DNA from 2 places in the Allorhizobium sp. DMC15 genome. Region 2 is predicted to be linked to the other one. Evidence: riboswitches for the same ligand, from Rfam matches in the RefSeq annotation. Region 2 holds a riboswitch; the other holds the start of a gene.
The links. Region 2 has a riboswitch for FMN ahead of ribB (3,4-dihydroxy-2-butanone-4-phosphate synthase). Riboswitches for the same ligand answer to the same signal wherever they lie in the genome.
Positions count from the first base shown of each region.

Region 1: it holds a riboswitch for FMN, as region 2 does, so the genes downstream of both, ACT53S_RS07925 (DMT family transporter) here and ribB (3,4-dihydroxy-2-butanone-4-phosphate synthase) in region 2, are expected to answer to the same signal.

Region 1 is NZ_JBQUZB010000001.1:1,600,124-1,603,526, reverse strand. It holds gene ACT53S_RS07930 (esterase-like activity of phytase family protein) at 1-1,017, opposite strand, end outside; gene ACT53S_RS07925 (DMT family transporter) at 1,097-1,996, opposite strand; FMN riboswitch at 2,129-2,282, opposite strand; gene hupB (DNA-binding protein HupB) at 2,425-2,700, opposite strand; gene lon (endopeptidase La) at 2,907-3,403, opposite strand, start outside.
Region 2 is NZ_JBQUZB010000001.1:709,519-712,921, reverse strand. It holds gene ACT53S_RS03440 (sugar ABC transporter ATP-binding protein) at 1-831, shown strand, start outside; gene ACT53S_RS03435 (SDR family oxidoreductase) at 850-1,638, shown strand; FMN riboswitch at 1,800-1,944, shown strand; gene ribB (3,4-dihydroxy-2-butanone-4-phosphate synthase) at 2,061-2,690, shown strand; gene ACT53S_RS03425 (pseudoazurin) at 2,783-3,226, opposite strand; gene ACT53S_RS03420 (Crp/Fnr family transcriptional regulator) at 3,344-3,403, opposite strand, start outside.

The DNA.
Region 1 (3,403 bases), 890 kb from region 2:
CTTGGCGCGCTTGTCGGGGAAATGACCGATCTGGGCAATGGCGAGCTCGAGCGACGGACCAGATTCGTAGGAGACCTTTCCGGTCTTGTCGAAGATGGTGAAGCTGCGGGAGCCGCCTTTCCAGTCGCCTTCGTTGGCGACGACGAGACGGTCGTCATCCAGCCACTTGACCGCGTCCGGCTCGCGAGCCACGCCTTCCTTGCTGCCGGTGAACTTGAGCGCGCCGTCCGATTTGGTGTCGATGCCCGAGAGATCGATCGTGCCGGCGGAGAAGTGGCTCTTCACTTCGCCGGACTTGCCGTCGACGATGGCGATGTGGTTGTTTTCCTGCAGCGTCACGGCGATTTCGCCGAGGCTGTTGATCGCGACGAATTCCGGCTCCGGATCTTCAGGGGCGATCTCGGAGAGGCCGGTCAGTGCGACATGCTTGATTGAGCCGCAATCGACGACTCCATCTTTCAATGATGCGATGACGAGGTCGCCAGCCGGCATCTGCGGCAGGTCCCCATCATTGACGTCCTCGTCACGCTCGTTCTCGATGGCGACGGCGACGAAGCTCTTGTCCTTGGAGACCGCTACAGAGTCCGGCTGGCCGCCGAGGTCGCAGCTGGATTCAATCGCCTTGGTTGCGATGTCGACGACGACGAGCTTGCCGGACGGGCTGGCCTTGCTCTCGGAGGTGTTGACGCCGGCGAGAACCTTGGTGCCGGCTACGGCGACGGACGTGGGCTCGCCATCCATCATCAGCGCGCCAGCCGCCTTCGGGGCCTTGGCATCGGTAATATCGACAAAACCGATCGCCCCGAGCGGGCTGTCGGAATATATCATCATATTGCCGTCTTCCGTTGCCGTGACGATTTCGGCGGAAGTGGCGGACAGCTTGTCCTTGTCCGCCGGCAAATTGCTAGCGACCGGGAAGGCCGCGATTCGGTTGAAGACCTGCTCGGCTGCGGCCGGCATGGTCACCGAAGCCAGAAGTGCGGCGGTCAGCGCCGCGCGGGTGAGACCTGATGTCATGGGAAACCTCCTGTTGCCGATGAATGGAACAGGAGGCTTTTGCGTCACCCGGATTACAGGCGCATGACAGAGGAGCCAATCAACCCCGGCTTGTTTCCCGCCGGGCTTCCCGAAGCATCAGGAAGAGCGAAGCCCCCAATATGAGGACCGCGCCGATCCAGAGATAGCCGCTCGGGGCATAGCCGAACACGAGCCATCCGGCGAAGACGTTGAGCGGCAGCTTCAAGTCATCGAAGGGCTGCACGTAAGCGGCATCTGCGGCATTGTAGGCGAGCGTCAGCAGATACTGGCCGATGGCGGTCAGCAGGCCTGCACCCAGAAGCAGCCAGAGCGCTGCCCCCTCCGGTACAACGAAGCCCGAGGCGACGGCGAGTCCGGCATTGATCGGGGTCAGCAGCACAAGCAGCCAAACCGTAACGGTTTCCGGTGCCTCGTAGTGCGTGAGGTTCTTCATGATCAGCGATGACCCGCCCCATAGCAGCGCCGACAGAACCGGCAGAAGGGCTGCAAGCGTGAACGCATCCGACCAGGGTTGCAGGATGATCATGGCGCCGGTGAATCCGGCCAGGGTCGCGAGCCACCGGTCTCTTCCGACGGTCTCACCCAGAAAGAGGCGGGCACCGATGATGATGAAGAATGGCGAGGTCATGACGAGCGCGATGGCCTGCCAGATCGGAACGGTGGCAAGGCCTGTCACCCAGGCCTGAACGCCGAAAGCGGCAAGCAGGACGCGCAGAATATGGCGCACGGGATAGGCCGTCTTCATCGCCTTCAAGCCGAGGCGGACAAGCAGCGGCAGGGAGAGGACGAGCGCAAATCCATATTGCCAGAAGGCGGTCGACGCCGGCGGAAAGCCGAGCGTCATGGAGAGCCACTGGGTGACGACATTGAGCGCGGCGAAGGCAATGCCTGCCAGCACCATGAAGCCGGCACCAACAACAGCCCGGGAACGCAAGAGCGAAACGGAGCTCTGATTCATGTCATGTTTCCTTTTCCAAAGGACCAACACAAACCAGGACAGATGAGGACGACGAAGCCGCTCCAGAACGGAAACGACACTGCGCAGCACGCCTCGCCGATCCGCATGACGCGGCGGCAGGACGAAGCCTGACCTCATTCTCTTTCATCCGGACTTTAACCGTCGGCTCCGGAGTTACACCGGATCTGCTGACCCTGCCCTCCCTGAAGGAAGACCAGGCGCTCGCGGGCTATGAGGTTTCCCTCTTACCGCCGGTGGGGAATTTCACCCCGCCCTGAGAACGAATGCCGGAAGACCCGGCCCCACAGAAATATGACAGCCAATGCTGCGACGCAAGATGCGCAAACAAGAAAGCCCGGCGCAGAGGCCGGGCTCACCAGGGTGTCAGCTGACCATCGGCACCGAAGGGTGGCGACGGTCACGACGGATCAGCTGTTGACAGCGTCCTTCAGGCCCTTGCCGGCCGTGAACTTCGGAACGTTGCGAGCCGGGATATCGACTTCAGCGCCGGTGGACGGGTTGCGGCCCTTGGAGGCTTCGCGACGGGCGACGGTGAAGGCACCGAAACCAGCGAGGCGGATGTCGCCACCGTTCTTCAGCTCGGCCTGAACCGTTTCAAAAACGGCGTCGACGGCAGAGGCTGCGTCAGCCTTGGTGAGGCCAGCCTTCTCGGCGACCGCGGATACGAGTTCGTTCTTGTTCATGTTTCCACCCTTTCTGATTGGTATGAAACGACTCAAATGATTAAGTCGGGCGGAGAATACGAAAGCTTCTGCCCTTCGCAACTCAAAAGCACCCGAAAGGCCCGGAAAACAAGCCGTTTAAGGGACTTTTCACAAAAAAGGCTGGCAAATTTGCCAGCCTTTTTGTCGGTTTTGGAGCTTTGTGGCTCACTTATGGCAGAATTGCCTCAGTGGGCGACTGCAGAGCCGGTCTCATCGGCACCCTCAACTGTGCCGATGGCAGGGGTTTCGACCGTTCCGTCCCATTCAATCGGTTCAGGCACGCGAACCAACGCATGGCGGATCACCTCACCCATCCGGGATACCGGTACGATCTCCATATTGTTCTTCACGTTGTCCGGAATGTCGGCCAAATCCTTGGCGTTCTCTTCCGGGATCAGAACCTTCTTGATGCCGCCCCGCAGTGCGGCGAGCAGCTTCTCCTTCAGGCCGCCGATCGGCAGCACGCGGCCGCGCAGGGTCACTTCACCGGTCATCGCGATATCCTTCGAAACCGGAATACCGGTCATGATGGACACGATGGCGGTTGCCATGGCAATGCCGGCGGACGGGCCGTCCTTCGGGGTCGCGCCTTCCGGCACGTGGACGTGGATGTCGGACTTGTCGAAGCGCGGCGGCTCAACACCGAAATCGACGGCGCGCGAGCGGACATAGGATGCCGCAG
Region 2 (3,403 bases):
GCCAAGGTCCAGGAATTCGATCGCGGCGACGTGCCGATCCGGACCATTGTCGAAGCCATGGTGGGCCGGTCGTTGGACCGCATGTTCCCGGCAGTCCCCGCCCCTGCGGACGACGTGATGCTGGAAGTGCGTGGGCTCTCATCGCCCACGGGTACATTCCGCAACATCGATTTCGCGGTAAAGCGTGGAGAAGTTTTCGGGATTGCCGGCCTCGTCGGTGCTGGGCGCACCGAGCTCGTGCGGGCGATCACCGGCGCCGACCCGATCGCTTCCGGCGACGTGGTGCTCAACGGCAAAGTGATTACGCCGCGTTCTCCTCGGGCTGCGATCCGCAACGGCGTCGTTCTGGTGCCGGAGGATCGCAAGCTCCAGGGCCTCGTTCTCGAACACTCGATCACCGAAAACATCGGTTACGCCAATTTTGACGCCGTTTCGAAAACCGGATTGATGACCTCAAAACGGCTCGGTGCATTCGCCGACGGCTATATCAAGAAATTCGGGGTCAAAGGTCGTGGCGAGCAGAATGCTGGCGAGCTCTCTGGCGGCAACCAGCAGAAGGTGGTTCTCGCCAAATGGCTGGCCCGCAATCCCAAGGTCGTGGTGCTGGACGAACCGACCCGCGGTATCGATGTCGGCGCCCGCTCGTCGATCTACGACACCATCATGGAACTCGCCCGCCAGGGCATTGCCGTCATCGTGGTCAGCTCGGACCTTGAGGAGGTGCTCGGCGTCTCCAACCGGATCATGGTGATGGCACAGGGAAAACAGGCCGGCATTCTCGACCGGGCCGATGCGAATGACGTATCGGTCATGGAACTGGCCACGAGCTGATTTGCAGGAGAACGACCCATGTCGGAAACAACTTTGAACGCCCCGAAACTCTTCGATCTTTCGGGCAATGTGGCGCTCGTGACGGGCGCCGGCAGCGGCATCGGCCAGCGGATCGCGATCGGGCTTGCCCAGTGCGGCGCGGATGTGGCCCTGCTCGACCGCCGCACGGATGACGGTCTGGCGACAACCGCGCGCCACGTGCAGGCAGCCGGTCGCCGCAGCATCGAAATCGCCGCTGACGTGACGCAGTCCACTGCTCTGAACGATGCGGTCGCCCGCACGGAGGCCGAGCTTGGACCGCTCACGCTTGCCGTCAATGCCGCAGGCATCGCCAATGCCAACCCGGCCGAGGAGATGGAGGAGAGCCAGTTCCAGACGATGATGGACATCAACCTGAAGGGCGTTTTTCTCTCCTGCCAGGCCGAAGCCCGCGCCATGCTCAAGAACGGTCGGGGCTCGATCGTCAACATCGCCTCGATGTCCGGCGTCATCGTCAATCGCGGCCTGAACCAGTGCCACTACAACGCCTCCAAGGCTGGCGTCATTCACATGACGAAGTCGATGGCGATGGAATGGGTCGGTCGCGGCATTCGCGTCAACACGATCAGCCCGGGCTACACGGCAACGCCAATGAACACGCGGCCCGAAATGGTTCACCAGACGAAACTGTTCGAAGAACAGACCCCGATGCAGCGGATGGCAACCGTCGACGAGATGGTTGGCCCCGCCGTCTTCCTGCTGTCCGGCGCATCCAGCTTCGTCACCGGCGTCGATCTCCTGGTCGATGGTGGCTTCTGCTGCTGGTAACCCCCGACTAACAAAAGGCCTCCCAAGCCTGCACGGTGCCATGCGCGCCGTGCTTTTTTTATTTGGCACCCATGTCAGCAGCAATTGCGACATCTGCGTCGATTTTTGCTGCACATGCTCAGTTTGCCCTTGAAAAACCGGTGGATTCTCCCCTACTCTTTCCATGTTCTCAGGGCGGGGTGAAACTCCCCACCGGCGGTATCCGGCTTTGCCGGGAGCCCGCGAGCGCTTTCACCCCGGTGAAAGGCAGCAGATCCGGTGCGATGCCGGAGCCGACGGTTAAAGTCCGGATGAAAGAGAGCATCGGCTATCGCGGCCCCTTGCGAAAGGGAGGCGCTGTGCTGTGTTCGCCCAAGGGATGGAATGGCGACCGTCAGGTCGTGTTTTGACCGCTCACGCGGTAACCCTTGAAAGGCACTGGAATGACACTTTCGAAAATTGAAGACGCATTGGAAACACTGGCGCGTGGCGGCATGGTCGTGGTCGTCGATGACGAGGACCGCGAGAACGAAGGCGATATCATCGTCGCCTCGGACCACGTGACCCCTGAAACCATCGCATTCATGATGAAGCATGCCCGCGGGCTTGTGTGCATCGCCATGGAAGGCGATCGACTGGATGCCCTCGACATCCCGCTGATGGTTCCCAACAATACGGAATACCTGAAGACGGCCTTCACGGTTTCGGTCGATTACATTCACGGAACAACCACGGGCATCTCGGCTGCGGATCGTGCTGCCACTGTCCGTGCCCTGATGGACCCGAACGCTTCTGCGGACGATTTCGCCCGGCCCGGCCACATCTTCCCGCTGCGCGCGCATCCGTCCGGCGTCCTGGGACGGCCTGGCCATACGGAAGCGGCCGTGGATCTTGCACGTCTGATCGGCGCCCAACCCTCCGGTGTGATCTGCGAGGTCGCCAACGACGACGGCACGATGGCGCGGTTGCCCGATCTCATCGCGTTCTGCAAGCTGCATGACCTGCCGCTCATATCGATCGAGGATCTGATCCGATACAGGGCGGCCCATCACGCCGCTGCAGTCGCGGCCTGAACCCACGCAGGGGGCTCTGCCCCCGAACACGGATTGAGCCCGTGTTCAGTGGCCGATGCGGATCCCCCCATTGCGGGCGGTAGAGACCTTGATCACTTCGCCGCGGCAACGGCCGCGTCGATCCGCTCACGCGCCTTCTTCGGCAGCTTCACTGCGTTAAAGGCATCCAAATTGGCGGCCGGAGCATCGCCGACGAGGATGGCTGCGACCATGCCCATGCCGACATGCGGTGCGCATTTGACGCCGTAGAGACCGGGCACGTCGAAGGTCACCTTGATCTGTTCGTTCATCTTGCCCTTGAACTCGGTCGCGCCGTCCGGGATCATTCCCTTGATGGATTCGGCATTGTGGCCCTTGTCGGTCGGGATGAAGGTTACGGTATCACCGGCTGCGATTTTCAGGCCGGCCGGTTCGAAGACCATGGCACCATCGGCGCCCTTGTTCAGCAGTTTCACCTCGAAATCGGCCGCAGCGGCGATGCCGGGAAGTGCCAGTGCGAGGGCTGCAACGGCGGCGATCATGCTTGGATATCTCATTGTCAGTCTCCTGTGTGCGGGAACGCTGTCGTTCCGTTGAGACAGACATAGGCGCCCCGAAGGCCGGCTTCTTTGCGCAAAATCAAGTAGCCGGGCGGTCGTTGCACGCCGCGGCACTCACTTCCGTTCGGCTGTGGCTGTCGCGAGCTGCTCGAGTGCGGTCAGGTTGGTGACAAG